DNA from 3 places in the Micromonospora pisi genome. Region 2 is predicted to be linked to each of the others. Evidence: riboswitches for the same ligand, from Rfam matches in the RefSeq annotation. Region 2 holds a riboswitch; each other region holds the start of a gene.
The links. A riboswitch is a leader RNA that binds a small molecule or an ion and turns the genes downstream of it on or off. The one in region 2 is predicted to bind cyclic di-AMP.
Positions count from the first base shown of each region.

Region 1 (7,476 bases), 1.5 Mb from region 2:
CCCCCACCGCCACCCGGCCGAGTCGACCACCCGGCCGACCCGCTCGGGCAGCGGCCGGCCCGCCTCCGGGTCACCCAGCCTCGGCTCCCGCCAGAACGCCCCGAGCACGACAAACGAGATGACCAGGGCGAGCGCGGCTCCGGTCACCGCGAAGCCGAACGGAATAGGCAGATCCTGCCGGCCGCCGACCCCGTGCGCGAGCAGCTCGGGAAACGTACCGAGGGCGGGATCGCTCATCGGACCGGGGCGGGATCGCTCATCGGACCAGGAGCTGGAACAGCAGCAGACCGGTCTGGTGCGTCTCGACCTCGAACAGACCGTCCATGTCGGCCACGAACTCGACCGTGGCCGGCTGCCCGGCCATCAGGTCCGCGCCGACCTCGTACCCGTGCACATGCACCCGGTCCGCGACATCGCTGGTGACGGTGATCCTGACCTGCTGGTTCTTCTTCGCGTCCACCCGACCCGGCTGCGGCTGGGACCGCCCGCCGGTGATGGTGATGGCCACCTCGACCGGAGAACCCGGGTCGGCCGGCGCCTCGCTCGACCCGCAGCCGGTACCGGCGACGGAGAGCAGGATCGCACCGGTCAGCGCGGCCAGCGCGCGGCGGCGGCCGATAGCGGGCAACATCGACATCTCCCCTGACAGGCCGGTCCCGAGACGTTGGGAAGCGACTGTAGCGTCTTGCCGGGCACAGCGGAAGCCACCATGATGGGCCGATGCGATCGACCCGGATGGTTACCGTCCACGCGGCATGCCGCCTGCTCGCCGTCGTTCTCGGCGCTGCGGTCGCGCTCGTCGTGGCCGGGTCGCCGGCCTCCGCGCACGGACAGTTGGCGATCTCCGATCCGGTGGCCGGCGCCACTGTCTCGCAACCGAAGCAGGCGCTGGAGCTCTACTTCACCGAGGCGCCCGCGGCGAACGCGTACTTCACCGTGACCGCGCCGAGCGGCGTACGGGTCGACGCCGGTTGGCGGCCCGGCCTGGACAAACGACTCGACCGCCCGGTGACCGAGCTGTTCCTGGTCAACGGGAAGTGGGAGCCGCGCCTCTACCACACGGGCTACGCCGCGTTGGTGCAGGTGGCGCACTGGCCGGAGAAGGGTGAGTACACCGCCAGCTACCTCTCGGTCGCCTCGGACCGGGAACCGGTACGCGGCACGGTCAAGTTCACCTACTCCGGTACGCCGACCGCCGCACCGCAGGGCTGGAGCCCGCCAACCAACTCCGCCGATCCGGCGCTGGTGGCCGCCGCCGAGAACCCGGAGCCGCCGTCCTCGGCGAATCCCGGCAGCACCACCAGCACCCACACCACCGCGCCGCCCCCGCCACCCACCGGGAACGCCAGCGGCACCACCGGCGACAGTGGAGTGATGACCTGGTTGCTGCCGGTGTTGTTGCTGGTCGCGGTGGCGGCAATGGTCTTCCTGGTGGTTCGACCGAAACGGGGTGCCCGGATCAACACCGGCCCGGCGAACCGCCGTCGTCCGGCCACCTCCGCCGCCGCCCGACGAGCGGCGGCGGCCCGAAAGGCGGTCGCCAATCAGTCGGCGCGAAACACGCAGCCGTCCCGCAAACGCGGCGGCAACCGCTGACACGACAATCCCCGGCACCACCATTACCCGCGGTACACGCCGTTGTCGAATACGCGGATGATAACCGAAAGTCGTTGTCCCATAACGCTTTTCGTACGGGTCGGGGCGTGCACAAGATGTCGATCCACGCGGTAGGATTCTTCGCGGTCAACGCCAATCGGCGCCAACCGGTGCCGGCGGGACCGTCGCCTAATCGTCCATGGACGAACCGGGGAACCGAGTACCCGGGGTGAATCCGCGAAAGCGGTAGGGATCACTTCCATCCCGAACCCGTCAGCTAACCCGGTCGGCGACCAACGGAAGGATCCTGCATGACGGCACCCCTCCGCCGATGGTTCACCCCTGCCCTGGCTCTGCTCACCGCTTCCCTCCTGCTGGTGCCGTTCTCCGCCGCGGCCCAGGCCGCGCCCGCCACGCCACCGGCGCCGGCCGAGTCCGACGGCCAGCTGTTGAGCGAGGTCCTGGAGCAGACCGGCCGCCGCTTCCTCGACGCCAAGGCCGCGCTCGAGGCGTCAAAGAAGCGCCAGGGGGTTCTCGCCGCCGAACTCCAGAAGGCCGAGGCCCAGATCGAGGAGTTGACCCCACAGGTCACCGAGATCGCCACCCGCACCTACCGGACCGGAAAGCTCGGTGCGGTCTCGGTGCTGCTCAACAGCGCGTCACCGGACTCGTTCCTCCAACGGGCGGTCGCGCTCGACGAGATGAACGCGGTCAACGACCAGAAACTGCACGAACTCAACGCCGCTCGCGAACTGGCCGACCGTGCCAAGGCCCTGGCCGATGCCGAGGTCAAGGAGCAGGAGAAGCAGCAGGCCGTGATCGCCCGACAGAAGTCGGACGCCGAAAAGGCGTTCGCCCTGGTCGGCGGCAAAAAACTGACCAACGGCCTGGTCAGTGCCACCTCGGCGGTGGCCGCACCGGCACCGCGTACGGCCAGCGGTGGCTGGCCGAAGGAGTCGTGCAGCAAGAACGACCCGACCACCAGCGGCTGCATCACCCCGCGCACGCTGCACGCGTACAACGAGGTGAAGAAGGCCGGCTTCAACCTCTTCGTCGGCTGTCACCGCAACGGGGGGCCGTTCGAGCACCCCAAGGGCCGGGCCTGCGACTGGTCGCTGCTGAAGAGCGGCTTCGCCCCCGCGAGCACCAACGCGCAGAGGTTGTACGGCAACAACCTGACCGCGTTCCTGGTCCGCAACGCGGATCGCCTCGGCATCCTCTACGTGATCTGGTACAGGCAGATCTGGTTCCCGGCGACCGGCTGGCAGTCGTACAGCGGTGAGAGTGACCACACCGACCACGTACACATGTCCATGCTCTGATCCGACGCCCGGTCGACCCACGGCACCAGGCCCCCGCCCAGCCACGAAGCTGGGGACGGGGGCCTGAGCCGTTCACCGGTGACGGTGGTCACGGACAGCCCAGTGATCAGCGACGATGGGTGCACCTGGGACACCCTGGCGGGCGCCACCGGAAGGTGAGTACCGGACTTACGTGACGGCCGGGCTGATTCCCCCGCCCGGTTTCTCCCCCGCCCGACAAGCCAGGATGACACGTCAGCCTGGCCAGTATCATGGTCAGGTGGCAACGACCGGGGAACGATGGCTCGACGAGCGGGAGCAGCGCGCCTGGCGTTCGTTCATCACCATGCAGATGGAGTTGCACAACCGGCTCGGCCGCCAACTCCTCGCCGATGCCGGCCTCTCCGAGACCGACTACGCCGTCCTGGTGCACCTCAGCGAAGCGCCCGAGGGCCGGCTGCGGATTTTCCAGCTTCGGGCGCACCTGGAGTGGGAGAAGACCCGACTCACCCACCACCTGGGGCGGATGGCCCGGCGTGGGCTGGTCGAGCGGGAGCCCTGCCTGACCGACCCCCGGGGCGCGTTCATCCGGATCACCGAAGCCGGCCGGGAGGCCATCATCTCGGCGGCGCCCAAACACGTCGCGAACGTCCGTCGCTGGGTGATCGACGTGCTCACCCCCGAGCAGCTGGACGTACTCGCCGAGATTTCCGACAAGGTGCGCGCCGGGTTCCACAAGGACGTCTGCCCGCCGGTGAAGGCCGAGCCGTGCGACGCGGAGTCGGCCGACTGCCCGACCGACACCGCCTCGCACGACGTCTAGGTTCTGTCTCACGGGTCTGGCCCAACCGGCCTGGACAGCCGGGGCCACCGGTCAGGCGCGGTTGAGCACCCAGGTCAGGCCGCCAGCATCCTTCGGGGTCAGGGTCAGCGTGTTCCCGCCGCACTGGTAACGCCCGGCACCGAGCAGTGGCTGGATGTCGACCACGTCGGCGCTGCGGGTGGCGCCGTCGCCGACGTACTCGGCGATCCGGACGTTGTCGAAGAGCTTTGCCGGCGCCGGTTCGGTCAGCTCGACGGTGACCCGGGTGTCGCCCCATTGCAGCGGCGGGATCGGGGCCCAGTCACCGGCCGTGCCGCCGGTCCCCCCGGTGCTCACCGTGCCGTTGGCCTGCCCCGCGTAGCTGAACCGGCCGGCGACCTTGGCATCGCCGAGCTGCGCGTTGAAGCTCACCGGACGCATCCCGGCGAAGTCCACCGTCGTCGCACCGGTCGGGCCGACCTTCACCAGAACTCCGTCCCCGCCGCTGATGCTCGCGCTGGCCAGGGCTCCACCGGTCTGTCCGGCGGCGGAGGTGGTCCGCCAGTCACCGGTCACGCAGGACGCCACCGGACCGGCGGACGGCGGGGAGGCACCCGCGCTGCCGGTCGGTGCCGCGCTGCCCGTAGCGGCGCTCGGGTTCGGGGTGGCCATGCCCACCACCGATCCCTCACCGCAGCCGGCTACGGCCAGGCCGAGCCCGGCCAGCGTCGCGACCGTCGCTATCGCCGATGTACGCATCGATCCTCCTCGGAGTCGGGGCGGCGGGGTCCGTACACCCGCCGGGGCGGGCGGCACGGGAAATCCGCCCACCCGTCCTGCTACCCCGAACCGGACATCGACCAAACCGGGGGCCGACGCCAGTGAAGATCGAAAACCGGGCTCAGGTCCCGGCCGGGTACGTCTCCAGCTCGCCCGGCTCGGCGTTCGCCGGCAGCTCGTGCAGGGCGGTGGTCTGGTCGCACCAGATGAACCCGTCGTACCGTTCGGCCAACCGGGTCGGTACGTAGTTGCCCCACTCCTCGAACGACGGGTCGTAGACCACCCCGATGGCCCGGTGCTCGGCCGGCTCGTTCAACCAGGCCGGCCGGTCGCCGTGGGCGAGTACGAGCAGCGCCCGTTCCGGCAGCATGCGGTGCAGCCGTTCCTCGATCGAGCCGGGTCGGGCCGGCGGCACCGTCATGATCTCCGCCGGGGCGCCCCAGCGCGGGGCGGCGACCACGCTGCCCTGGTAGCCGCCGAAGCCGATCAGGGCCACCGCCTCGGCTCCGTGCCGTTCGCGGGCGAGCTGACCGATGTTGATCATGCCGGCGTCGGCCATGTCGGTGGCCCGTGCGTCACCGATGTGGGTGTTGTGCGCCCAGACCACCGCCCGGGTGTCCGGACCGTACCGGTCCAGCAGCCGGTCCAGGGTGTCGGCCATATGGATGTCGCGGATGTTCCAGGACTGGGGCCCGCCCGCCACCATGGCCCGGTAGTACCGTTCCGCCCCGGCCACCACCTCGGCGTTCTGCCAGGCCGCGAAGCGGTCGGCCCCACTGGTCGGCTCCCCACCCGTCGCCGCCCCGTCGGTGGTCGCGCGGGCACGGATCGCGCCGAGCAGCCGGACCACCTCGTCCTCGCAACTGGCCGAGACGAACCTGCTGGCCAGCCCGTACTCCTCGACCTGCTGCCCGTACGGTTCGAAACACCGGTACGCCTCGCGCGCGGCGGCCAGCGCCTCCTGGTCGTCGTCACCCAGATATTCGAAGATCGCGTGCATCGACTCCCAGAGGGAGTAGACGTCGAGGCCGTGGAAACCGACCCGGTCCGACTCCGGCCGTTCCAGGTTCCAGGCACGCAGCCAACGGCAGAACCGGGCCACCTCCGCGTTCGCCCACATCCAGGTCGGCCAACGCTCGAACCGCTCCAGTGCGAGCTGCGGGTCGGAGTCACCACCTGGCGCGGAGATCACCGACTGGTGCACCCGGTCGCAGTCCGGCCAGTCGCCCTCGACCGCGACGAAGTTGAACCCGCACTCGACGATCAGCCGGCGGGTCAACTGCTCACGCAGCCGGTAGTAGTCGTACCCGCCGTGGCTCGCCTCGCCGAGCATCACCACCCGGGCACGGCTGGCCAACCCCAGCAGCGGATCGAAGTCGCCCGGTCCCCCGAGCCGGTGCACCTGCATGCCCGGGGCTACCCCGCCGACCGGGTATGAAACCGCCCCGTTCCGGCCACCGACCCGGGCCGGGAGCGCCGGACCCATCCCAGAGCCGTTCCGAGGAGCACGGCGACGACCAGCAGCAGGAGGTAGCCGGCGCTCCGAGCGCCGTGCCAGTGCAGCTCGCCGTACCGGTCGAGCAGGAACCCGCTGAAGCAGAGGAAACCGAGCAGGCCAACCACGAGACTCGCCCGCAGATCGGATACGACCAGGGCGAAACCGACGACCGCCAGCACTATCACCAGCAGCCGGGCCAACGGCGCGGAGACGGGGAACAGCGCGGCAGCCAGACAGGTCGCGGCGACGACCAGCGTCGCTCCACCGCCGATCCGAATGCCGAACGGTGCCGGCGGGACCCCGGGACGACCTGTCCGGCCACCGTGCTCCAGGTCCATCGCCGCTCCTTCCGTTTCCCCCCGGGCCACCGCGCACGGCGGCCCCGAAGGACGAGTGAAGCGCGGGAGTACGCCCTGGCGGCAGCCGCTTTGACGAGTGCCTTACGCCGGCCGTCACGATCTCTACGGGACCTTGACGGCCGGCGCTCCGGTGCCCGGTCAGCCGGTACGCGGTCAATCGGTACGCGGTCAACCGGTACCCGGTCAATCGGTACGCGGTCGGTCCGGTGCCACGGGCTGCAGGAGGCGGAACAGGGTGAGCCACTGCTCCGGCCAGACGTACCCGACCGGGGTGTCGGCGGCCAGCCGGATCGCCCGGAACGCGCCGTCCAGACGGGCCCGGGGATAACGCCGGCGCAACGACCCGTACAGCGAACCGCCCTCACCCACGAAGCCGAGTTCGACCAGTTTCCGGTAGTCGGGCAGCAGCGCCGGGGGCAGCAGCGGCTCGACCCGCCGGTCCAGGCAGAGGATGCCGGCATCGACCCGGGGCACCGGACGGAACGCCGACCGGTGCACCCGTCCACCCAGCCGCCACCGAATGGACGGCCAGGTCAGCACGGTGAGCCGACTCCACCGGCCGTAGTCGCCGGTGCGCTTGCGCGCGTACTCCAGTTGGGTGAGCAGTGTCGCCGAGGTGAGCGACCGGGCCCCCAGGCACCACTCGACCACCCGGGCGGTCAACGCCCACGGGATGTTCGCCACCACGGCGAACGGCTCCGCCGGTGCCCGCGCGGCGAGGAAGTCCTCGGCCCGGCAGGTGACGTTGCCGAACGGGGCACAGGCGTCGGCGAGCGCACCGGTCAACTCCGGGTCGATCTCGTACGCGAGCACCCGCGCACACCGCGCGGCCAGCGCCCGGGTCAGCGCTCCCCGCCCGGCGCCGGCCTCGACGACCAGGTCGCCCGGCCCGAGCCCGGCGGAGCGCACGATCCGCTCGATCGCCTCGGCGTCGTGCAGGAAATTCTGGGAAAGTACGCGACGGGACCGGTCGCGCTCGGTCTTCGGAATTGGTCCGGGAAATCCATTGACGGGTTGGCGAGGTGCCACAGCCGGTGTCCTTGTCTGCCGCGCCGGTGGATACCGGGCGGCGATCCGGACAGGCAACACGAGTCGGGGCCTGTCCGAGCGGGATCTGGACTCGGGTGGCCCTGGACGTGC
Region 1 is NZ_RBKT01000001.1:2,944,573-2,952,048, forward strand. It holds gene BDK92_RS12080 (hypothetical protein) at 1-237, opposite strand, end outside; gene BDK92_RS12085 (hypothetical protein) at 257-631, opposite strand; gene BDK92_RS12090 (copper resistance CopC family protein) at 721-1,596, shown strand; cyclic di-AMP (ydaO/yuaA leader) riboswitch at 1,773-1,904, shown strand; gene BDK92_RS12095 (coiled-coil domain-containing protein) at 1,908-2,918, shown strand; gene BDK92_RS12100 (MarR family winged helix-turn-helix transcriptional regulator) at 3,178-3,720, shown strand; gene BDK92_RS12105 (hypothetical protein) at 3,772-4,458, opposite strand; gene BDK92_RS12110 (erythromycin esterase family protein) at 4,601-5,887, opposite strand; gene BDK92_RS12115 (DUF4118 domain-containing protein) at 5,896-6,315, opposite strand; gene erm (ErmE/ErmH/ErmO/ErmR family 23S rRNA (adenine(2058)-N(6))-methyltransferase) at 6,520-7,326, opposite strand.
Region 1: linked by a shared signal. The riboswitch ahead of BDK92_RS12095 (coiled-coil domain-containing protein) and the one ahead of BDK92_RS18725 (C39 family peptidase) in region 2 are both predicted to bind cyclic di-AMP.

Region 2 (7,476 bases):
CTTGCGGTGCTCGCGTCGTCAAGGACGATCCCGCCGTCTTCCACCCGGCAGTTGCGCAGCACCGGGGCGGCGGTCCCGCCGATCTGCACGGTGCCCTGGATCTCGCAGCTCTCCAGGGTGATCGCGCCCCGCTCGGCCAGTACCGCCACCGCGTCGCCGGTCGCCTCCACCCGTAGGCCGTGTACCGCGCCGGACTCGGCGAGCAACGTCAGCGCGGGGCCGCCGGCACCGATCAACCGGACGCTGCCCGCGCCTCCCTCCGCGCGGATGACCACTGGTTTGTCCAGGACCAGCCGCTCGGTGTACTCGCCGGGCTGGACTGTCACCGTGGCGCCGGGTGCGGCGGCGCGTACCGCCGCACCGATGCTGCGGTGGGTGCCCCAGCCCCGGGGCGCCACCCGCTCGAACGACGCCCGCACGTCACTCAGCGACGCACTGGGCCTTAGCGGCGCCCCCGGCGAGGTGCGGGTAGGTCATGGGGTAACCGTTGGGGTCGCCCCGGTTGGTCAACTTGATGCCGATCATTCCGTTGTGCACCGGGTAGGTCCCCAGCGAAATCCACTTGTTGTGGTTGTCCCGCTGGTTGACGGAACGGTCGCCGGACGGGTTCACGTAGGTGGTGTTGTCGATGGTGGTGCCGTGTACGACCGCGAAGTGCGCGTTGGTGGCGGCCACGTCCCGCGAGCTGGAGCTGGTCGGTACGTAGATCGACAGGGTGCAGGACTGCGCGGCACTGCCCACCTTGAAGCCCCATACGAGCGCCTGGCCGGCCGTGTCGGTGTTCGCCTGACCGGACATCGGGATGTCGTGGAACTTGCCGCTGCACCCGTTGCCGGTGTAGCTGCCACCGCCGAGGGTGAACCAGCCGGCGTCACCGTTGAGGTACCAGCCGTACTCCTGGTAGGTCGTCCCCGCGCCGGTGCAGCCGAGGCCGGCGACCCCGCTGTAGGTGACCGGCTTGGTCACCGCCCGGTTCGAGGTGTTCACGTTCTGCGTCGTGCCGCCGGTGGTGGTCCCGGTGTTGCTGCTCCCGGCGGTCGTGCCGCCACCGCCGGAGTCGCCAGCGGCGGGTGCGCCGGGTGCGCCCACCGTGGGCGCGCCGGGTGCGCCCGGGGCGCCGGGTGCTCCGGGTAGACCGGGTGCACCCGGGGCACCGGGCAGCCCGGGTGCACCGGGCGCTCCCGGGCGTTGCTGACCGGTCGAGGTCGTGCCGTTCGAATGGGTCGGGGTGGCGGAGGCGCCCGCCGTGGTCGTCTCCGCCGCCGCGTTGGCCGGCTTCGCGTTCTTGTTCAGCAGCGCGCCGCTGGCCACCACGATCGCGGCGAGGACCACGATGACCAGTGCGGAGCCCGCGATCTGGCCCACCGGCGAGCCCTGTTGGCCACGTCGGATGGTCTGCACGAAGGCCCCGACAAAGCCGGCCCGCGCACCCCGTGGCCTTGTCCCGGCCGGTGTGGCCTCCGGAGCGACCTGCGCCGGCATGAGCTCCGGTTCGGTCGTCGCCAGTCCGGTCGGCTGCGCCATCGCGTGTTCCCTTCGCGCCCTAGATCATGATCGGCTGCCGTTCCTCCGAGCCCACGGCACCGTCACCCTGTCTACGCACTGACCAGATGTCCCGGCATGTTCCTGTTCAGGGACACACCCCGACGGCTCGGGGTGGGACGCCGCGCGGCCACGGGTCCACCCGGGAACGGTCGACAGATGTGTCAGACGTGCTGACTGTCGGTGTTGGGGGCAAGAATGGGCCACAGTGCATGTAGATCTGTCGAACTACGGTTCGACCCATCGTCGGAACCGTACGTATCGGAGGTTGCGAGCATGACGCGCGAACTGACGCAGGCCGGGGTCGATCGGCTGCACGAGGCCATGGCCGCCAGGGTTGACCGGGGCGAGTTGCCCGGCCTGGTGACGCTCCTGGCCAAGGGCGACGACGTACGGGTGGACACGATCGGCTTCACCGCCTTCCACGACGGTGGGCCGATGTGCCGGGACACCATCTTCCGGATCGCGTCGCTGACCAAACCGGTCCTCGCCGCCGCGACGATGATGTTGGTCGAGGACGGCCGGCTGGATCTGGACGAGCCGGTCGACCGGCTCCTGCCTGAGCTGGCCGACCGTCGGGTGCTCAAGCGGATCGACGGCCCGCTCGACGAGACCGTGCCGGCCGAGCGTCCGATCAAGGTCGAGGAACTGCTGACCTTCCGGATGGGGTTCGGCATGATCCTCGAACCGAGCTTCGATCCGCCGTTCCCGATCAACAAGGCGGTCCACGAACTGGACCTGGTGCTGGGGCAGCCGGATCCGCGTACGCCGCATGAGCCGGATGAGTGGATCAAGCGGTTCGCCAGCCTGCCGCTGATGTACCAGCCCGGTGAGCGCTGGCAGTACAACGTTGGCACGCTGGTGCTGGGTGTCCTGGTCGCGCGTGCCGCCGGCCAGCCGCTGGGGGATTTCCTGCGGGCCCGGGTCTTCGACCCGCTCGGCATGCGCGAGACCGGGTTCTGGCTGCCCGCCGAGTACACCCGTCGGCTGCCCAGCTACTACATGACCGACTTCCAGACCGGCAAGCTGGAACTGCGTACGGTCTCCACCCCGAGTGAGTGGGCGAGCCCGCCGGCCTTCCCCTCCGGCTCCGCTGGGCTGCTGTCGACCGCCGACGACTTCCTGACCTTTGCCCGGTTGCTGCTGAACAAGGGCGTGCACCAGGGTGAGCGACTGCTGTCGGCGGAGTCGGTGGAGCTGATGACGACCAACCACCTGACCCGGGAGCAGATCGCCGGCGGCGGGGTCCTGCTCGGCGGGCGCGGCTGGGGTCTGGGCATGGCGGTCGCGGTCGAGCCCGACGATGTCTCCCCGGTGCCGGGCCGGTACGGCTGGGACGGTGGTTACGGCACGTCCTGGTTCAACGACCCCCGGCAGGGGCTGATCGCCATCGCCCTGACCCAGACCACGGATTTCCTGTTCAACGGCGCGGCGGACGAGTTCGCCCGGCTCGCGATCGAGGCGTAGTCGGTCCGGTCCCCGCCTTACCCCAGTGACTTCAGATCCGGTGGCACGGGCGCGGCGAGCGGATAGTCCGGGTCACGACCGGCCCGTACCTCGATCGCCCAGCGCAGTTGGGCGCAGCCGTCCGGGGTGCAGCAGGCGCAGGTGCCGGGGGCATAGGAGGTGCCCCGGTCCTCGTGCTGGGCGATGGTCATCGCGGCCGCCTCCCAGATCCCGGCCCGGGTCAGCGGTTCGTCGACGCGGCTCATGGAGCTGACACCTGACGTGGCATGGCCAACACCTGGACCCTCCGTTCGGCGCGCGGGCGCGCGGTGACCGACTCGTAATGGCGACTAGGGATACAACCGACCAATTGGACCTTGCGGTCATCTGTCTTCGCCTGGTCGGCGTGGGCCATGGTCACGACAGTGTCAACGCACGCATCCGTGGATGGTTGTGGCAAGGCGCTGACCGGCCCGCTGGTACGGATGGCCCCGGGCGCCGACCAGAACGGTCGGAGCCCGGGGCCGGGGGGAGGGTGGGTCAGGCTGAGTAGCCCCGGGTGGCCATCCAGTTGGCCAGGTCGATGGTGGTCATCCAGTAGGAGCTGACCCCGTTGACGAACGCCGGGTCGGCGATCTGGACGGTCCGACCGTTGTCGCGGTAGCCGACCACGGTCAGGTAGTGGCCGCCGTCGTACGCGTGCCAGCCGCCTTCGGTGTCGGTCGCCGAGCCGACGATGTTCGCCACGACCGCGTACCCGTTGCTGATCGCGTGTACGACGTCAGCCTGGAGTTGGTCCATCTGGGCCGGGGACGGCGCGCCGGGGATGAAGGTGCTCCGGTAGAAGTCGGTCTTGGCGAGCTGGTTCAGGCCACGCGTGGTGTCGTCGGCCGAGTTGGTGCCGTTGCCGGTGGTGCCCAGGGCGGCAGCCACCTCGTCCTGGCTCGGTGACCGGTCGCGTGCGGTGAGGGCGATCCGGGTGGCTGCCGGCCCGCAGTACCAACCGTTGATCTGCGCCTCGTACTCGTAGTCGAGCACCTTCGACGCGGGCGGCGCCTTCTTGGCCGGCTTGGCCGGGGCCTTGGTGGTGGCGGGTGGGGTCGACGGCGGAGCGCTGGGCGCCGCCGAGGTGACGGTCGGCGCCGGCGCCTCCGGGGCGGGGGCCATCTCGCCGGCGGCCTGGCCGCCGATCTTCTCGGCGACGGCGACGGTCGACGGGTTCTCCGCCTGGACCGGTCCGTGGCCCTGGGTGAGCAGAATTCCGGTGGTGAGGCCCACCGCGAGGACCGCGGCGGAGACGACGCTGGCCCGGTACGGGCTGGCGGTCACGATGCGACGCAGTCGCAGTTGCTGACGATGCTTCATTGAATTTCCTCCGCAGATGTGCCGATCTGCGATCGGGGGCACATGTTTCGGGATGGCGTTATGTCTCTGCCGGGGCCAATCGCGTGACGAGTGCGCGCAAAGGGTCCGGCGGCAGTAGCCGCCAGCCCGGTGGGCCGGATCGGGGTGTGCTGATCCGCCACCACAGATGCGGTGGAATGCGTTACCGGATGACCGAGCACGACAAATGAATGCCGTACGTTTCCGTATCACCTACCGGTCACGCGCGTACTCGCGTCACCGACCGCGCGCGTTGCTCGCGTCGACGGTCGTACGCCTGCGCCCTAGTGATCCAGCGTGTTGGGCCGCGCCTCGGTGCGGGCGGACCAGGGCAGGTGTCGGGGGACGTGGCCGAGGGAGGGGCCACGGCAGATACTGCGCTGCACGGAGCATGTTCTCCTTCCGAGACCGCCTACCGGGTTAGCTGACGGATTCGGGCGGGAAGCTCGCCCTACCGCGAACCAAAGGTTCGCGGATTCACCCCATGACTACTGTGGGTCCCCGGCTCGTAACAATTACGACTCAGCGGGTCTGTTCCGGTGTCACCCGCGGTGACTATTGGCCGGACCAGACGGGCTGACGTTACTGGGCCGCATCTGCTCCTGCCAACCCCGCTTGGCCTGCAAAAACCGTGACCCATGCCGCTGTTGTGGTCGATCTGTGAGCACCGTTTCATGATCACGGAAAGTATTTGTTGCCCCGCTGAGCGGTTTGACTGGGGTGGCCGTGCCCCCTTGCCTACCGGAGGCAATGGATGTCGCATTTGCGAATGGGGTGGCCACGCTCGCCCATGCTCGACCTCGGCTGAATACTTCCTGGAAGCAATTCGGCCGAATTTCCCCGTGCTCTCGACCGACCGTGCCGCCCGGTCTCGTCCGATCGGGCCGGGCCGTCGAGCCAGTCAGGCCCTGTCCCGACCCAGCGCCGATCCGTTCCTCCGTGCCACCGGATGCCCGGCTGCCGGTCGCCGGGTCCGGGGCTATCGGGCGAACGGGGCCGGGCGGAGGATTCGCGACCGGGCCCGCGCGGCGTCGCGGACCGACAGGGTCACCGTGGCGTCGTCCGGGAATGACCGGGCTACGTACGGGACGGTCGACGGGAATGACGTCGGCAATTGGGCGCTGTCGTCACGGGTTCGGCGGATCGTGAATGGCCTCCCCGATTCTTCGTCCGACCATTCCCCAGGGCCAACGGATTCCGCTTCTCCAGCGGTCGGGTTCTGCTCCTGTCGAGCTGGTCGCGCGCCCGGTACGTCCGGTCGGGGGTATTTCGGCACCGGCAGCCGTAGGTCGGCCGGGACAGGGTAGAAAGACTCCGAGTCACCCGATCTCTGGAAGGACTTCCTGATGAGCCTCGACCGACCGATTCCGCCGGATCCGTACGACCTGCTGCCGCCGGTCCCGGCGTTCACCGTGACCAGCGACGACGTACGTGACGGCGAGCCGTTGGACGTGGAGTTCGCCCACCCCAGCGTCGGCGGCAACGACCAGTCGCCCCAGCTGACCTGGTCCGGATTCCCGGCGGAGACCCGCAGTTTCGTGGTCACCTGCTACGACCCCGACGCGCCCACCACCAGCGGGTTCTGGCACTGGGTCCTGGTCAACATCCCGGCGTCGGTCACCCAGTTGCCCCGGGGCGCGGGCATGGCCGGGACCGCCGAGGGCGGGGCGTTCGCGATACGCAACGACTACGGCACCCAGGCGTACGGTGGGGCCGCGCCGCCGGCCGGCGACCGTCCGCACCGTTACCTCTTCGCGGTACACGCCCTGGATGTGGAGAAGCTCGACCTCACGCCGGACGCCAGCCCGGCCTACGTCGGCTTCAACCTCACCTTCCACACCCTGGCCCGCGCCGTGATCCGGCCGACGTTCCAGGTCAAGGGCTGAGCGCGGAACAGTGAGTGAGCGGCCGACACCGGGGACGGGTACCTGCTGGCGTCGGTGTCGGCCGCTGCGCTCCGGTCAGCCCTCCGGCGTGCCGGGCACCCGGGCGACAGCGAAGACCGACTGCCCGAACGGCGGCCGGACCAACTGCTCGGCGGCCTTGGTCACCGGCAGCACCAGGCTGTCGTAGACCTTGACCATCGGTCCTTCCTTCGGCATCAGCCGGAACACGTTGGTGGCCATGTAGTAGCCGATCAGACCGAGCGCGTTCGCGTAGTGCAACCGCTCCACGGTCAGGCCCGCCTCGGTCAGCGCGGCCCGCATCGTCTTCTTCGTGTAACGCCGGACGTGGCCGGTGGCGATGTCCGCCGGCCCGAGCGCGAACTGGAACGCCGGCACGATCAGGACGACCGCCCCGCCCGGGCGGACCAGGTCACGCATGGCGCGCAGGGCGCCGACGTGGTCCACGATGTGCTCCAGCACGTTGTACGAGACGGCCGCGCTGTAGTCACCGCGTTCCGGCTCCGGCTGGGGGAGAAGCATCTGCCGTACCTCGACGTTGGACTCGCCGGAGAGCCGGTCCTTCAGGGCCACCAGCCGGTCCGGGTCGGCCTCGGTGGCGGTGAACCGCGGCACGTGCGGCGCCCACTCGAGTACATAGTCACCGAGCCCGCTGCCGATCTCGATCGGGTTGTCACCCAGATACGGGATCGCCAGCTCAACGAACCATCGGCGGTGGTTCACGGCGGTCGCGAGACCCTCGAGTACCTCGGATTGAACCCGTTGATCCCCAGTGATTTCTGCCATGCGTCGATTCCTCACGATCTGAAACTCGACCTGCACCCTGGACCGACAGAGTGAACCATCTACGACGACCGTAGGGAAATTGAGGCATCGGCGTGGCACGAACGGATTGTTCGGTAGATCCGTCCCGTCCAGCTTCCGGACGTTCAGGCATGGAAGACACGGATGCCGGTGATCGAGCTCGGGTATCCGCTAGCCTTCGCTACCCTCCGAACAGACATGACTACCTCTCACCCGGACATCGCTGATCTACCGAAGGAGCCCGTCCCGGAAACGACGCCGGCACCCCACCTACCGCGCCGCTCTCGGCGCGGTCTCCGGCCGGATGTCGCCGCCGTGCTGAGCTACTTCGGACTGAGCGGTTGGATCACCTCGGGGCTCTGGCTCCGGCCCGGCTCAGGGGTTCGTGCCAACGAGG
Region 2 is NZ_RBKT01000001.1:4,424,792-4,432,267, forward strand. It holds gene BDK92_RS18705 (right-handed parallel beta-helix repeat-containing protein) at 1-419, opposite strand, end outside; gene BDK92_RS39705 (hypothetical protein) at 421-1,524, opposite strand; gene BDK92_RS18715 (serine hydrolase domain-containing protein) at 1,819-3,009, shown strand; gene BDK92_RS18720 (hypothetical protein) at 3,027-3,254, opposite strand; gene BDK92_RS18725 (C39 family peptidase) at 3,529-4,353, opposite strand; cyclic di-AMP (ydaO/yuaA leader) riboswitch at 4,766-4,909, opposite strand; gene BDK92_RS18730 (YbhB/YbcL family Raf kinase inhibitor-like protein) at 5,718-6,257, shown strand; gene BDK92_RS18735 (class I SAM-dependent methyltransferase) at 6,333-7,061, opposite strand; gene BDK92_RS18740 (DUF6311 domain-containing protein) at 7,278-7,476, shown strand, end outside.

Region 3 (7,476 bases), 520 kb from region 2:
GATCGTGCAGTCGGAACTGGTCGCCAACGAGGTGCTGCCCGCGCAGAGCCGGGACCCCCGGGTCGCGGCGGTGCTGGAGTCGCCGCTGGAGTCCGAGGAGCACCTGGCACTGGAGGACGGCGGCCTGCTGGTTCACCACACCCGGGCGAGCGGGCTGCGGCTCGCGGCGGCCATGGGTCACGAACTGGACGGACCGACCCGGACCACGCTCAGCACCGAGACCTTCGACGACTGGGCCCGGACCACCGTCACCTGCGTCACCCAGCCGGGGGAGCGGATCCGGCTGGACAAGTACATCGCGTACGGCTGGTCCAGCGAACGGTCTCGCCCGGCACTGCGGGACCAGGTCGGCGCCGCGCTCGCCGGTGCCCGCTTCTCCGGTTGGAGCGGGCTCCTGGCCGAACAGCGCGACTACCTCGACGCCTTCTGGGACACCTCGGACGTACGGGTCGAGGGCGATCCGGAGGTGCAGCAGGCGGTCCGCTTCGGCCTGTTCCACGTGCTCCAGGCGGGGGCGCGGGCGGAGTTGCGGCCGATCGCGGCCAAGGGGCTCACCGGTCCCGGGTACGACGGGCACGTCTTCTGGGACACCGAGACCTTCGTGCTGCCGGTGCTGACGTACACGTTGCCGTCGGCCGTGGTGTCCGGACTGCGGTGGCGGCACTCGACCCTCAACATGGCCCAGGAACGGGCGCGGACCCTCGGGCTGAACGGGGCCGCGTTCCCGTGGCGGACGATCCGGGGCCAGGAGTGCTCCGCTTACTGGCCGGCGGGAACAGCGGCGTTCCACATCGCCGCGGACATCGCCGACGCGGTACGGCGGTACGTGCAGGCCACCGGTGACCTGGACTTCGAACGCGAGGTCGGGCTGGAGCTGCTGGTCGAGACCGCCCGGCTGTGGCGCTCGCTCGGCCACCACGACCGGGCCGGCAGGTTCCACCTGGACGGGATGACCGGTCCGGACGAGTACACGGCGGTGAAGAGCGACAACATCTACACCAACCTGATGGCGCAGCGGAACCTGCTCGCGGCGGCGGAGGCGGTGGGCCGGCACGGTGACCACGCCTGGCGGCTCGGGGTGGACGACGAGGAGACCGCCGCGTGGCGGGACGCGGCGAACGCGATGCACATCCCGTACGACGCGGAACTTCGGGTGCACCAGCAGGTGGAGGGTTTCACCCAGCTCCAGGAGTGGGATTTCGCGGGCACCCCGCCGGAGAAGTACCCGCTGCTGCTCAACTATCCGTACTTCGACCTCTACCGCAAGCAGGTGGTGAAGCAGGCGGACCTGGTGCTGGCGATGCACTGGCGCGGGGACGCCTTCACCGCGGAGGAGAAGGCCCGCAACTTCGCCTACTACGAGCGCCGTACGGTTCGTGACTCGTCGTTGTCCGCCTGCACCCAGGCGGTCCTCGCCGCCGAGGTGGGACATCTCGAACTGGCCCACGACTACCTGGGCGAAGCCGCCCTGATGGACCTGCACGACCTGAACCAGAACACCCGCGACGGGGTCCACGTCGCCTCCCTGGCCGGGGCGTGGATCGCACTGGTCGCCGGCTTCGGTGGCATGCGCGACCACGCGGACATCCTCTCCTTCACGCCCCGGTTGCCGAACCGGATCGACCGGTTGGAGTTCTCACTGGTCTGGCACGGGCACCGGCTGCGGGTGGACGTACGGGAACGGGAGACGACGTACGCGCTGCGCAACGGCGACCGGAGCGGCACGGTGGACCTGCTCCACCACGGCGAGCGGGTCCGGGTCACGTGTGACGAACCGGTCACCAAGCCGAACCCGCCGCCGTCGGCGGTGGGTCCGACACCGCAGCAGCCGCCCGGCCGCGCCCCGGCCCGCCGGGCCTCGGTCGCCGAGAGCGCCGGTTCGGCCCCGCCGATCGAGCCGCAGACCCCGGGCAAGCCCCAGGCGTAGTACGCCGCCGTGCCACCCGGCCCGTCCGTCAGAGCAGGGCCGCCGGGCCCGTCCGGTCAGAGCAGGGCCGCCGGGCCCGTCCGGTCAGAGCAGGGAGAGGTGTACGTGGTTGGTGTGGTCGCTGGACGGGTCGCCGTGCGCCGAGGAGTACGTCTTCCACCCGGTCGCCGGGAACCAGATCTGCCGGTACCAGATCACATAGAGGATGCCGAGCTTGTCGGCGTTACGGACCAGGAACGCGGCGAGGTTGTTGCCGTACGTCTTGTCGCCGCCGGTGGCGTCGCCGCCGAAGCCGTTCGGCTGCGCCGAGAAGTCACAGGCCCGGCCCTTCGGGTGTTCGAACGGTCCGCCCGTCCGGTAGCAGGAGACGTGCCTGGTGAAGCCGAGGCGCCGGGTCTCCTCGAGCGCGTGCAGGGTGCGCGGCGTCAGGCAGCCCTTGGTCGTCGGGTCGGAGCGGGTGCAGGACTGGGCCGGCCAGGACCCGTCCCGGCTACGTGGGGCCGGATCCGCCACCGGTGAGGCGGCGTCGACGAACCCCTCGGTGGCGATGCCGCCGACCTGCGCGAGGGCACGTTCCGCCGCCTGCTTCTGTTTGGCCATGGTGGCGAGGTGCCGCTGCTCCTCGGCGAGTGCCGCGTCGGCCGCGCTCTTGGCCCGGCTGGCCCGGTTTCGCGCTTCCCGAAGCTGGCGCAGCTTGCTGTTGTCGCGTTGCGCGATCAGGTCGAGGCCCTCGGCCCGCTTCATGAACTCGTCCGGCCCGGCACTGCCGAGCAGTGCGCTGAGCGGTCCGATCCGACCGAGCCGGTAGGCGTTCACCGCCACCTCACCGACCTCGGGGCCGATCAGGGAGAGCTGCTCCTCGATCTGTCGCAGTTCGTCGGCGAGTACGGCCTGACGTTTGCGTGAGTTCTCCACCGCGTTGCTGGCCGCCGCGTAACCTCGCCCGGTCGATTCGAGGACGTCGCGTAAGAGAGGGTTGCCGCCTTCGTCGCCCGGCGTGACCGGGCCAGCGGGCGCGGCTGCGGCGGGTCCGGCCGCGACTGCCGCGCCGGCGAGTGTGCTCACCGCGGCGAGCAGGGTCAGGGCCAGCGAGAACCGCTGACGCATAGGTGTCGTCATGCACGTTCCTCCCGTCGGCCGCCGACCGGGTTAGCTGACGGGTTCGGGACGGAACTACCCCTACCGCGAGTGCGGATTCACCCCACCTACCTGGTTCCCCGGCTCGCACGATGGCGATTGGGCGGCGGTCGTCGCCGACAGCTCGAGGGGGTAACCACCGGGTCGGAACCGAGGGAGACATTACCGGATCAGTCGGACTTATCGTGGCTGAATCTACGTCGCCACCGGGGATTTTTCCTGCTAGTGGCGGTGTGCCACTTCCTGGCGGGCACCTCCCCAGTCGTGACGAGGTCGGCGCACCCGTTCTCGCCCATTTCCATCAATCGGCCGGTCGCTGCTTGACCACGGGGTTGTCGTAGGCGATTGCGGGCACCACTGTGTCCGGTTGACGGTGGAGGTGGTGCGGATACCGAGACGTAACGGGTAGAACTTCATCATCCAGTCTGGAACAACCCGAAGAACCTTCGATTAATATCGAGACGGTCTCGCCCGTCCCACCGATTGATACCTCGCCGGGCTCTTGGCGGATGGTACTGGCGGATGCGAGGGCGGTTTGTGACCACGTGGTGCACCGAACGCTACGAATCGATCTCCGAGCGACTCGGGTGTTCGCTCGCGAGGACCATTCGCGTAGCATGATCCCGCTCGCCGGCGCGGAGGCCGGCAAATTAGTCGGGATGGGATCAATGCCGGACGCGGCACACAGCAATCCGGAGCCTGCGGCGAACGTGCTGATCCTCGGCACCGCCGAGTGGGATTCGGCGATCGCCACCAACCAGCACTACGTCACCCGCGAGCTCGCTGTGACGGCGGCGGTGACGTTCGTGGAATCCCTCGGCCTGCGGCGGCCGACCCTGCGGCGAGCCGATGTAGCCCGGATGGCGGCGCGAGCGCGCCGCGCGTTTGCGACTCCCGCGGACGGACCGAAAACACCCGGACGGCCCAGACCGGACCGCACCAACGTCGTCTCCCCGCTCGTCGTGCCCCTGCACCGTGCACCCACCCGCCCGCTGAACCGCGCGTTGCTCCGCCGCTCCGCCGCTCCGTGGCTGCAATCTAGCCGCCCGCGCGTCCTGTGGACCTTCACGCCGGTGACCTACGGTCTGGAAACCGCTGCTGACGTCGTGGTCTACCACTGCGTCGACCTGCTCGCGAAGTTCCCGGGCATCGACGGCGTGGCCGTTGGCAAGGGCGAGCGGAGCCTCGCGGCCCGCCCCGGACTTGTCGCCATCGCTACCAGCCAGGCGGTGCACGAGCACCTCGTCAGCACCGGCTTCCCCCGCGTCGAGCTGCTGCAGAACGTCGCGGACGTCTCCGTGTTCGTCGAGGGCAGTCGTCCGGCCGCGGAACGTAGGCCCGCCGTGATCTTCTCCGGCAACCTCACCACCGCGAAGCTGGACATGCCGCTGCTCGAGTCCGTCGCCACGGCGCTGCGGGGACGCGGCGAACTGCTGCTGGCCGGTCCGTTGGCCGCAGGTGGCGGAAGCTTCACCGCCGAACTGCAGCGGCTGGAGGCACTGGGCGCCCGCTACCTGGGCCTACTCACCCCCGAGGAGCTCGCCGCGGCGGCTGGCACCTGCGCGGTCGGGCTCATCCCGTACGCAATCAACGACTACACGACTGGCGTCAGCCCGCTCAAGTGCTTCGAGTACCTGTCGTCCGGCCTGTCGGTGCTGAGCACACCGCTGCCCTCGGTCCAGACGCTCGCACGGAACAACCCGCACGTTGTCGCGGCCGGCGCCGCCGACATCGTCGGTCACCTGGACCGGATGCTGGCGCCCGTCGCGGACGACGTGATCGCCGATCGGATGGACAGTGCCGGTCGGCACGGCTGGGCGGAGCGGGGACAGGTGCTTCGCGACCTGCTGGCCGCCGAGCTCGCACGGCCCCCGATCCGATGACGACCGTCGGGGCACGACTACTCGAGCGTGGGGGACGTACGGCATGAAGCGTGTCTTGTCCATCGTCGGCGGGGTTCCCCTGCGGGTCGGTGTCCTGGTGCTCTTCGCCCTCGCGGTGCCACAGTTCTATTTTCTGCCCCAAGGCACGATGGACATCGCGCTGTCGTCGATCGTCGCCATCCTCCTGGTGCCCACCGCGGTGGTCTGGGCCTGGCGCAACCTGGGCGTTCAGCGGTTGCTGCGCACCTGGCTGATGTACGGTCTGCTCGGACTCCTGGCAGCCCGGATCCTCGCGCTGCTCTGGTCGCCCGATGCCGGCTACGGCCGACTGCCGATGGTTCTGCTCGCGCAGTTCATCATGACGCTGGTGCTGATGTACGGCGCCGCGAGCGAGAAGCCGGATTTCCTGCGCCAGATCCAGTTCTTCTACTGGCCCTTGGTCATGCTGCAGACATTTCTGGTGGCACTGTTTCGTGTCTTCCCGGGAGTAGAGGACGCGTACCTGCGTTCGATCGCCGGACTTTTCGCGGGCCAGAACACCGTCAGTGGGCTCTTCGACGTCAATCGAAACAACGTGCTGGACCCTACTAAGTCGGGTGGGGTGTTCATCAACGCCAACGTCGCGGGCCTGTTCCTCGGCGTCAGTGCGATGGCAGCCTTCGCCGTGTGGTCACGGACACGGCAGCGGCTGGTGCTGGTGGCGGGCGTCGTCGCACTGACCGGCGTCTGGTTCACCGGCTCCAAGTCCGGGCGGATGTTCGCGGTAGTGCTGCCGCTCGCCGCGTTGGCCGCGTACTTCTGGCGGAGGCTGAAGCCGGCCCTGCGCCGGTATCTGCTGATCGGCGCTGGCGTGGCGACGGTCGGGGCCATCGTACTGCTCAGCACCGGTGGCGGGTTCGCCACCGCTGTCCGGGGTGCCTTCGGGCAGCGGACCGACATCTGGGGTTACGGCGCCGAGGCGTTCGTCGAGAGTCCTCTGCTCGGTCTCGGCTGGGGTGGCTGGCAAGAGGGGTTCGCCGTGTACGCCGCCGCGCACGGCATCTACAGCCCCAACTTTCCGCCGCACAACATCCTGCTCGCCGCGTGGGCCTCGACCGGCCTGGTCGGACTCGTGCTGACGATTCTGGTCTTCGGGGCGATGCTGGGGCTGGTCGTCAAGGCGTTCAAGCGGTCCTCGGACCACAACTCGCTCTTTGTGGCTTGGACGGGGGCGGCGTTCGTCTGGGTGATCGTCCAGGCAATGGGCGAGAACACCGACGTATTCGGGGAGATCCACCTCATCCCCGTGCTTGCGTTGCTCCTCTGCTACTTGATCGATGTTCCGCGACAGGAGACGACAGATCGTGTCACAGATGCCGATTTCTGGAATCGTGAGACATCAATTATTCCAGCCATCCGAGACGTTTATCCCGAGCCAGGCCACGGCAATGCGTACCTTCCGCCCCCTGTATATCGCGCGGGACCCGGTGACCAGGGCCCCAGTTGGCACCAACGCCCTTAGCATCTCCGAGTTCGGCAGGGCGGCTGCCACCTCGTACCTGTTGACCCGTCGATCGAGCCGGCTGGTGAAGGTTCTCGCCGAGCGTGGTGTGTCAGTCCTGCACGCCCACTTCGGTGTCGAGGGCGTGCACATCGCCCCGACCGCGAAGGCGCTCGGCGTGCCGCTGGTGACGACGCTGCACGGCTTCGACGTGACCATCGCCAAGAAGGAACTGCTCGCGTCGAAGAAAGCATCCTGGGTCAACTACGTCACGTGGCGGACATCGCTCTTCGAGACCGGTGCGGTCTTCGTGTGCGTCTCCGAGTACATCCGGCGCCGTGCGATCGAATGGGGTTATCCGGCTGAACGCTGCGTGGTGCTGCCGATCGGGGTGGACACCGACGTCATCAAACCGGCGCCGATCGTCGAAACGCCCCGGATCGTGCACGTCGCCCGCTTGGTGGAGGTGAAGGGCACAACGGATCTGCTGCGGGCGTTCGCCACCGTACGCCGGGCACTGCCGGCGGCCGAGCTGGTCATCGTTGGCGACGGTCCACTGCGGGAACAGCTTGGCGCGCTCGCGACACAGCTGGGAGTCGCCGAGGCGGTGCGGTTCCTCGGCGCGCAGCCCCACGCTGAGGTGCTGGCGCAGGTCCGCGCCGCGCGGGTGCTGTGCCTGCCGAGCGCGACGGCGTCCAACGGCGCTCAGGAGGGCCTGGGCATGGTGCTGCTGGAGGCGGCGGCATCGGGGAGGCCGGTGGTCGGAACCGATCACGGTGGCATCCCCGAGGCGGTCGTCGACGGTGTCAACGGATACCTCGTGCCGGAGCGGGATCCGGCGGCGCTCGCCGAGCGGCTGCTCGCGTTGCTCGTCGACCCGGAGCTGAGTGAGCGACTCGGCGCGGCGGGACGAACGATGGTGGAGCGCCGATACGACCTGCGTACGCAGACCGGAAAACTCGAGTCGCTGTACCAGGACATGTCATGACGCAATTGATCAGAGAGCCGTAGCGCCGTGGCCAGCACGTTCTTCCGGCTCCTTCTCGGTG
Region 3 is NZ_RBKT01000001.1:4,942,767-4,950,242, forward strand. It holds gene BDK92_RS21040 (glycoside hydrolase family 65 protein) at 1-1,927, shown strand, start outside; gene BDK92_RS21045 (coiled-coil domain-containing protein) at 2,012-3,046, opposite strand; cyclic di-AMP (ydaO/yuaA leader) riboswitch at 3,050-3,180, opposite strand; gene BDK92_RS21050 (glycosyltransferase family protein) at 3,682-4,947, shown strand; gene BDK92_RS21055 (O-antigen ligase family protein) at 5,045-6,448, shown strand; gene BDK92_RS38485 (glycosyltransferase) at 6,375-7,415, shown strand.
Region 3: linked by a shared signal. The riboswitch ahead of BDK92_RS21045 (coiled-coil domain-containing protein) and the one ahead of BDK92_RS18725 (C39 family peptidase) in region 2 are both predicted to bind cyclic di-AMP.